2 regions of the Sphingomonas pollutisoli genome follow, and region 2 is predicted to be linked to the other one. Evidence: riboswitches for the same ligand, from Rfam matches in the RefSeq annotation. Region 2 holds a riboswitch; the other holds the start of a gene.
What was found. A riboswitch is a leader RNA that binds a small molecule or an ion and turns the genes downstream of it on or off. The one in region 2 is predicted to bind cobalamin.
Positions count from the first base shown of each region.

Region 1 (3,401 bases), 390 kb from region 2:
CCGGTCACGCCCGCAGCGCCAGGATTTGAGCGGTGCGCGGCGTGCCCGGCCATATCTTGAGGCTGAGCATTGCCGCATACGGAAGGTCGAAAGCCCATAGCTGGCGCGTCCCGAACCCGCAGAGCAGCGCGAGCGCCGCACGCATCGCGCCGCCATGCGTGACGACCAGAGTCGCGCGCGGCGGCAACGCCGCGATCGCCGCCCCGACCCGCGCCAGCAGCGCCGACCAGCGCTCGCCGCCCGGCGGCGGGGCAGCGTCGGGGTCGTCCCAGAAGCGGCTGAGCGCAGCCGGATCGATCGCGCTGGTCGCGAGTCCGTCCCACGCGCCGAAATCGAGCTCGCGCCAGCGCGGGTCGACCACGACGGGCACGCCGAGATCATCGCCGATCGCCCGCGCCGCAAGCCGGGCACGCGCGAGGTCGGAACTTACCACCCCCGCCACATCCAGATCGCTGGCCTGATCGCGGCACGCAAGGATGCCCTCGGGCGTGGGCGCGACATCGCTTCGCCCGATCAGCAGTCCGGTCTGCTCGGGCGCGCCGTGGCGGAGCAGGTGGAGGACGAACGGCGTCATCCCGCGCCGAATACGCCGGCCTCGGCGAAGGTCGCCATCTCATCGTGCGCGGCAATGGCCGCGCGGACGATCGTGGCCGCCACCGCCGCGCCGCTCGCCTCGCCAAGCCGCATGTCGAGGCGGAGGATCGGCTCCAACCCAAGCGCGGCGAGCACCCGCCCGTGCCCCGGCTCGAGCGAGCAATGCCCCGCGAGACAATGCGCGATCGACGCGGGCGCCGCAGCCGCGAGCGGTGCCACCGCCGAACAACAGATGAACCCGTCGAGCAGCACTGGCACGCGCAGGTGCCGCGCGCGCAACACGGCGCCCGCGATCGCGGCGATTTCGCGTCCGCCGACCCGGCGCAACGTCTCGAACGCGGTCATCGGCGCACCGGCGTGAAACGCCAGCGCGCTGTCCACCACGGCGACCTTGCGCGCGACGCCGGCGCCATCAACCCCCGTGCCTGGTCCGACCCAGTCGGTCCCGCTGCCGCCGAGCGCGCGCGCGCATAGCGCGGCGGCGGCGGTGGTGTTGCCGATCCCCATCTCGCCCAGCACGAGCAGGTCGAGCCCCGGCTCGACGCTCGCGGCGCCGGCGGAAAGCGCGGCGAGGCATTCCGCCTCGCTCATTGCCGGCGCGGCCGTGAAGTCGGCGGTCGGCCGATCGAGATCGAGCGCGACCACCTTGAGGTCGAGCCCCGCCGCGCCTGCGAGCGCGTTGATCGCCGCGCCGCCGTGTTCGAAATTCGCGACCATCTGCGCGGTGACCGCCGGCGGGAAGGCGCTTATGCCGTGCGCGACGACACCGTGATTGCCCGCGAATACGACAGCATGGGCGCGGTCAATCCGTGGGCGCGAGCGCGCCTGCCAGCCGGCGAAGAACACCGCGATGTCTTCGAGCCGCCCGAGCGAACCCGGTGGTTTGGTGAGTTGCGCCTGCCGCGCACGCGCCTCTCCAATCGCGTCCGCGTCGGGCGTGATCGGCGCCGCCAGCGCCGTCTCGAAATCGTGAAGCGTCGCGAAGGTCATTCCGCGACGAACCCGGCCGGCGGGGTGCGGGTGATGAAATGCCCCTTCACCCCCTGCGGCCAGCGCGCGAAGGGCACGCGGCCATGCTCGCTCGCGGCATATTCGACCGCATAGTCGAGGATCGCGCGCGCCGCCTCGGCGTCTGGCGTGAAGCGGCCGAGCACATAGCCGACCTTGTCGGGCGCGCGCAGGTGGACGGTGCAGAACTCGGTGCAGGCGAACAGGCAGGGCATTTCCTGCACGGAGACCGCCTGATAGCGCGCATCCGACGCCTGTACCGCATGCAGCGCGGCGACCAGCCGCGCGCCGCCGCGCACGCCCGCCGCATCCTCGCGCACATCGGTGGCGTGGCGGCAGGTGTTGCACGCAACCACCGCCGGACCATCTTCGACTCGCCTGAGCATCAGACGCCCACCGCGCAGAGGCACGAACGAACAACGACAAATTGCGACATAGCACCGGCACCCACGACACGGGCCGCGCGCGGTGCGCCATGTCCACGACACGGCGCACCGCGAACCGCGGTCCAACCATGTCGCCTCTCGGGTTCACCCCCGTCCGCCCGGCACACCCTGTCCGCACGAAGGACGACCGCGACGGGCAGGTCTCCTGGCTCGCGGGTCAATGCCGTTCCGCGCCGCCTTCTCGGGGGCTTACGCTCCCAATGGCCTGTGGCGCGGTGGCTCGCCGCTTACAGTTGCAGGGGCAGCCGGGGTTTTCCCGTTCCCTTTTCATCCCCGTCGCCGGGGAACCTGTCGCAGGCGGCGGGGTAATCGCGCTGGCGCGGCGCGTCAATATGCGCGCGCGACCGGCACGATCATGGTGGCTCCGCCATGCCGTTCTATGGCGGCGGTGATCCCGTACACCGCGCGCAGCCGCGCCGGGGTGAGCACGTCGAGCGGGGCGCCGTCGGCGACAATCGCGCCGGCATCCATCAGCAGCAGACGGTCGCAGTACCGCGCCGACATCGTCAGGTCGTGCAGCACCGTCACGACCAGCGCGCCGCCGCGCGCCTCGGCGCGGAGCAGTTCCATCACGTCGATCTGGTGGCCGGGATCGAGCGAGGCGAGCGGCTCGTCGGCGAGCAGCGCGGGGGCCTCGACCGCGAGCGCGCGGGCGAGCAGGACGCGCGCGCGCTCGCCGCCCGACAGCTCGGTGGCGATCCGGTCGCGCAGCTCTGCGACACCGGCGCGCTCCAGCGCTCGCGCCACCGCCGCCGCATCGACGTCACCCAGCCGCGACATCGGCGCGAGATGCGGCAAGCGGCCCAGCGCGACGAGCCGTTCGACCGTGAGCGGCCAGTGCAGCGTCTGGCCCTGCGGCAAATAGGCGAGCGTCCGCGCGACCGCGCCGCGCGCCATCCTCGCGAGCGGAACATCATCGATGCGCACGCTGCCGGTCGCCGGAGCCAGCCCGAGCATCGCGCGCAGCAACGTCGATTTGCCCGCGCCATTCGGCCCGACGATCCCGACCAACGTGCCGGGCGCCAGCACCGCGCGCACGTCACGCACCACCGCTCGTCGCCCGAGCGCCACGCCGACACGGTCGAGCGCGATCGTCACCATAGCCGTCGCTCGCGGATCAGATAGGCGAGGAACACCGGCACGCCGAGAAACGCCGTCACCACCCCGAGCTTGAGCTCGCTGGTCGCCGGGATCAGCCGCACGCCGATATCCGCGCAGGTCAGCAGCACCGCGCCGGCCAGCGCCGATGGCAGCAGGATCGCCGAGGGGCTGCGGTCGGTCAGCGGACGCACCAGATGCGGCACGATCAGCCCGACGAACCCGATCGATCCCGACACCGCGACCGCGCCGCCC
Region 1 covers NZ_JARFNJ010000004.1:437,965-441,365, forward strand. The annotation lists gene PX554_RS11335 (adenosylcobinamide-GDP ribazoletransferase) at 1-8, opposite strand, end outside; gene PX554_RS11340 (histidine phosphatase family protein) at 5-574, opposite strand; gene cobT (nicotinate-nucleotide--dimethylbenzimidazole phosphoribosyltransferase) at 571-1,584, opposite strand; gene PX554_RS11350 (DUF1636 domain-containing protein) at 1,581-1,988, opposite strand; cobalamin riboswitch at 2,167-2,355, opposite strand; gene PX554_RS11355 (ABC transporter ATP-binding protein) at 2,376-3,149, opposite strand; gene PX554_RS11360 (FecCD family ABC transporter permease) at 3,143-3,401, opposite strand, start outside.
Region 1: another riboswitch for cobalamin. It lies ahead of PX554_RS11350 (DUF1636 domain-containing protein); the one in region 2 lies ahead of cobW (cobalamin biosynthesis protein CobW).

Region 2 (3,401 bases):
ACGCGGCCGCCATGCCGTCATCGCGAAGGCGGCGGGGCAGGCGACTCCCGGGTCGGGCCGCCAGCCGCCGACCGGCCCAATGGCGCCCACGCCCTCTCCAGGCCGAACGTGCAAACCCGCCGCCGACGCGAACTGGGCCAACGCCGCCCGCGCCGCCGCTGCGCCACCGATATCGCAAAGCTGCGCGAGCCTGCGCAATGTCTGGATCGGCAGGGTGGATGCGGCGTCGAGCCGGGCATCCGCTCGCCCGTCCGCTGGCACCACGGCCAGTGCGATGCCGTTCCGGTGGGCCAGCATCTCGATCTGCTGCAATCCATAAGACCAGTAGGCCGCGCCACCGATCAGCCGGATCAATATGCCTTTCGCGCGCCCGAGCGTCCGATCGACATAGGTATCGACCGACAGGGGGTGCGTCAGCTCGGCGAGGTTGGCGAGCCGCAGGCTCGGCAGGCCCCGGCCGTCGGCCTCAGCCACCATCGCGCGCCATCCGGCCGCGAACGCGCCGAGATCGCTGTCCGAGAACGACAGCACCACGAGATCGGCGGCATCCTGCCAAAGATCGCGCGGGGCGGCGGTCTCTTCCAGCCCATGCGTTTCGCGAAAGATGACGTGCATCGCCGGATCAAGCGGTCAGAGCGGCCCGGATCGCCGCCGGATCGAGCCGGCCGCGCTCCGCGATCACGACCAAGCGGGTCAGTCGCGGCTCGTCGACGCCCCAGGGCCGGTCGTAGTGGGTGCGTACCCGCGCGCCGACCGCCTGCACCAGAAGCCGCATCGGCTTGCCCGCGACGGCGGCATAGCCCTTCACGCGCAGAACGTCGCCGCCCGCTCCGATCGCCTCGATGCGTCCGGCCAGGTCATCAGGTGCGACAATATCGCCCTGTTCGATGACGATGCTGTCGAAATCATCATGCTCGTGTTCCTCCTCGCCGTCATGATGCGAGGGCCGCGCGGCGATATCGTCCTCCGCCGCCGCACCGAGACCGAGCACGACGCGCGGATCGACCACGCCATCGACCAGTTCGATGACCGGCAGCGGCTTGCGTGTCTCGGCCGCGATCACCGCGCGCGCGGTGGCGATACCTTCGGCACCGGCGAGATCGCACTTGGTCAGCAGCACCAGGTCGGCGCAGCCGAGCTGGTCCTCGAACACCTCGGACAGCGGCGTCTCATGGTCGATGCTCGGGTCGGCGGCACGTTGCGCGTCGAGCGCGGTCACGTCGGGGGCGAAGCGCCCGGCCGCGACCGCCTCGGCGTCGGCCAGCGCGATCACGCCGTCCATGGTGATCCGCGAACGGATCGCGGGCCAATCGAAGGCTTTCAGCAGCGGCTTCGGCAGCGCGAGGCCCGATGTCTCGATGAGGATGTGATCCGGGCGTGGATCGAGCGCGAGCAACGTCTCCACGGTGGGGATGAAATCGTCCGCGACGGTGCAGCAGATGCAGCCGTTGGCCAGTTCGACGATATTCTCGGCCGGGCAGTCGGGGATCGCGCAACCCTTCAGAATGTCGCCATCGACGCCAAGAGTACCGAATTCGTTGACGACGACCGCCAGCCGGCGCCCCCCCGCTTGGCGGATTAGATGGCTGATGAGCGTCGTCTTGCCGGCGCCCAGAAAGCCGGTGACGATGGTGACGGGCACCTTGGACAGATCGGACATGCTCTTCCCCGCGGCGCAAGCAACGACCGGGCGGGGCAACACTTCGTTCGGCACGCGACGACGGACGGGCGCCGAATGCCGCCCGTGCCACGCACCGGTGCAGCCCCAGCCGCACAGGCTCGTCGCTCAGACGGAGAACCGTGCCGCGGCCATCCCCTGGACCGAAGCAAGAGCGACCCTATCGCCGGCAGGTCTCCTGGCTCGCGGGTCAACGCTGCGGCATCGCCTTCCCAGAAGGAGCATCCGTGGATGCTCCGGTCCAGTGGCCGCTCCCGAAGGAGCATGATGCCCTCGCTCACCGCTCACAGTTGCAGGGACAGCCGCGGATTTGGGGAGAACCCCGCACCGCATTCCCATTCAAGCCCCTCGCGGGGCACCGGCGCGATCATCGAAGCCCGATCACGGGCTTCGCCGCTGCATCTAACCCAAGCCGCACGGCTTGCCAATTCTCGATTTCAGCGCGCGCCGTCGAGCAGAACCAACGCGACGCCCTGCCGCGCGAGCGGCAGGTCGAGCGTCGCCGCGCCGGCTGCGCCCGGGGTGACGTCAACCGTCTCGGGGTGCATCCGTGACGCGGCTTCCAGCGCGGCGTATTGCGCCGCGTCGGGCGACTGCGGCGAACCCATCGCGCGCCATGCCGCGAAGGCGTTCGCGTGGGTGGGGTCGACGCGCCACACCGTCGCCGACGCGGCTGCGCGGCGCAGGCCGGTCAGGCTGATGCGGACCTGCGCGTCGGCGCCGGCGACATCGTCGTCGTGATAGTGCCAGACCAGCACCGCGAGCTTGCCGTCGGCGGTGCGGGTGGCGAGAGTGCCGACGTCCGGCGTCCCCCGAACGCCGTTCGCCATCACGGCCTCAAGCGGGATTTGCGCGCTGCTGGTGCTGGCGAGCCGCGTCTCGCCGAGCTTCGCGAACAGGCGGAAGACGTTGAGCACGGGCAAATCGACGCCGTTGGTGGCAAGCTGGCGATAGCCCGCGAACCACGGCTGGCCCTCGAATTCGAACGACCAGGATATGATGCCTGCCAGCTTGACCTTGCGCTTGGCGGCAAGTTCCCAGATCCGCGCAAAACTGGCGGCGGTATAGCTCGAATACATCGTGCCGTTGCGATAGGCATTCTCCGGGCCGGGGCAGGCGGCGCAGCCTTCGGGATCGCTCTCGCCGATGACGACGGGCTTGCCGGCGAGGGTCGGGACGGAGAGGACTTTGGTGAAGCCCCCATCAGCCGCCATCAGGTGCGTGGCGATGCCCATCCGGACGTGCCCATCGACGATGGTGGGCTTGCCCTTGGCGTGGAACGAAAGGAAGTCGGTCGGAGTGCCGATCCGGCCGGTCGCATAGTTCCTGCCCGCGGTGACGTGCTGAAGGAAACCGTCCATGAAAGCGCCGCCCGCGCCCGCCACGTCCGGGCCGCCGACGCGCGCGGTCGGCAAGGCGCGGCGTACTCCGGCGATGGCGTAATCGTGCATCTTGTAGAAATCTTGCGGGCTGCCGCGCCAGTAGAAGTCGAGATTGGGTTCGTTCCAGACTTCGAAAAACCAGCGCTCGACTTCAGCGCGGCCATACCGTTCGACGTTATGGCGAGTCCATTGATAGACCAGTTCACCCCATTTCGCGTAATCCTTCGGTGGATAGCTCCATCCCGTCGCGATCTTTCCGTAATCGACGCCAGGCTGCCAGGCGTGCCGGTACGGCACGCCCGTCGGCGCGCTCGACAGCGCCTCCGGCATGAAGCCGATCT
Region 2 covers NZ_JARFNJ010000004.1:52,784-56,184, reverse strand. The annotation lists gene cobN (cobaltochelatase subunit CobN) at 1-615, opposite strand, end outside; gene cobW (cobalamin biosynthesis protein CobW) at 623-1,660, opposite strand; cobalamin riboswitch at 1,830-2,056, opposite strand; gene PX554_RS09580 (GH39 family glycosyl hydrolase) at 2,116-3,401, opposite strand, start outside.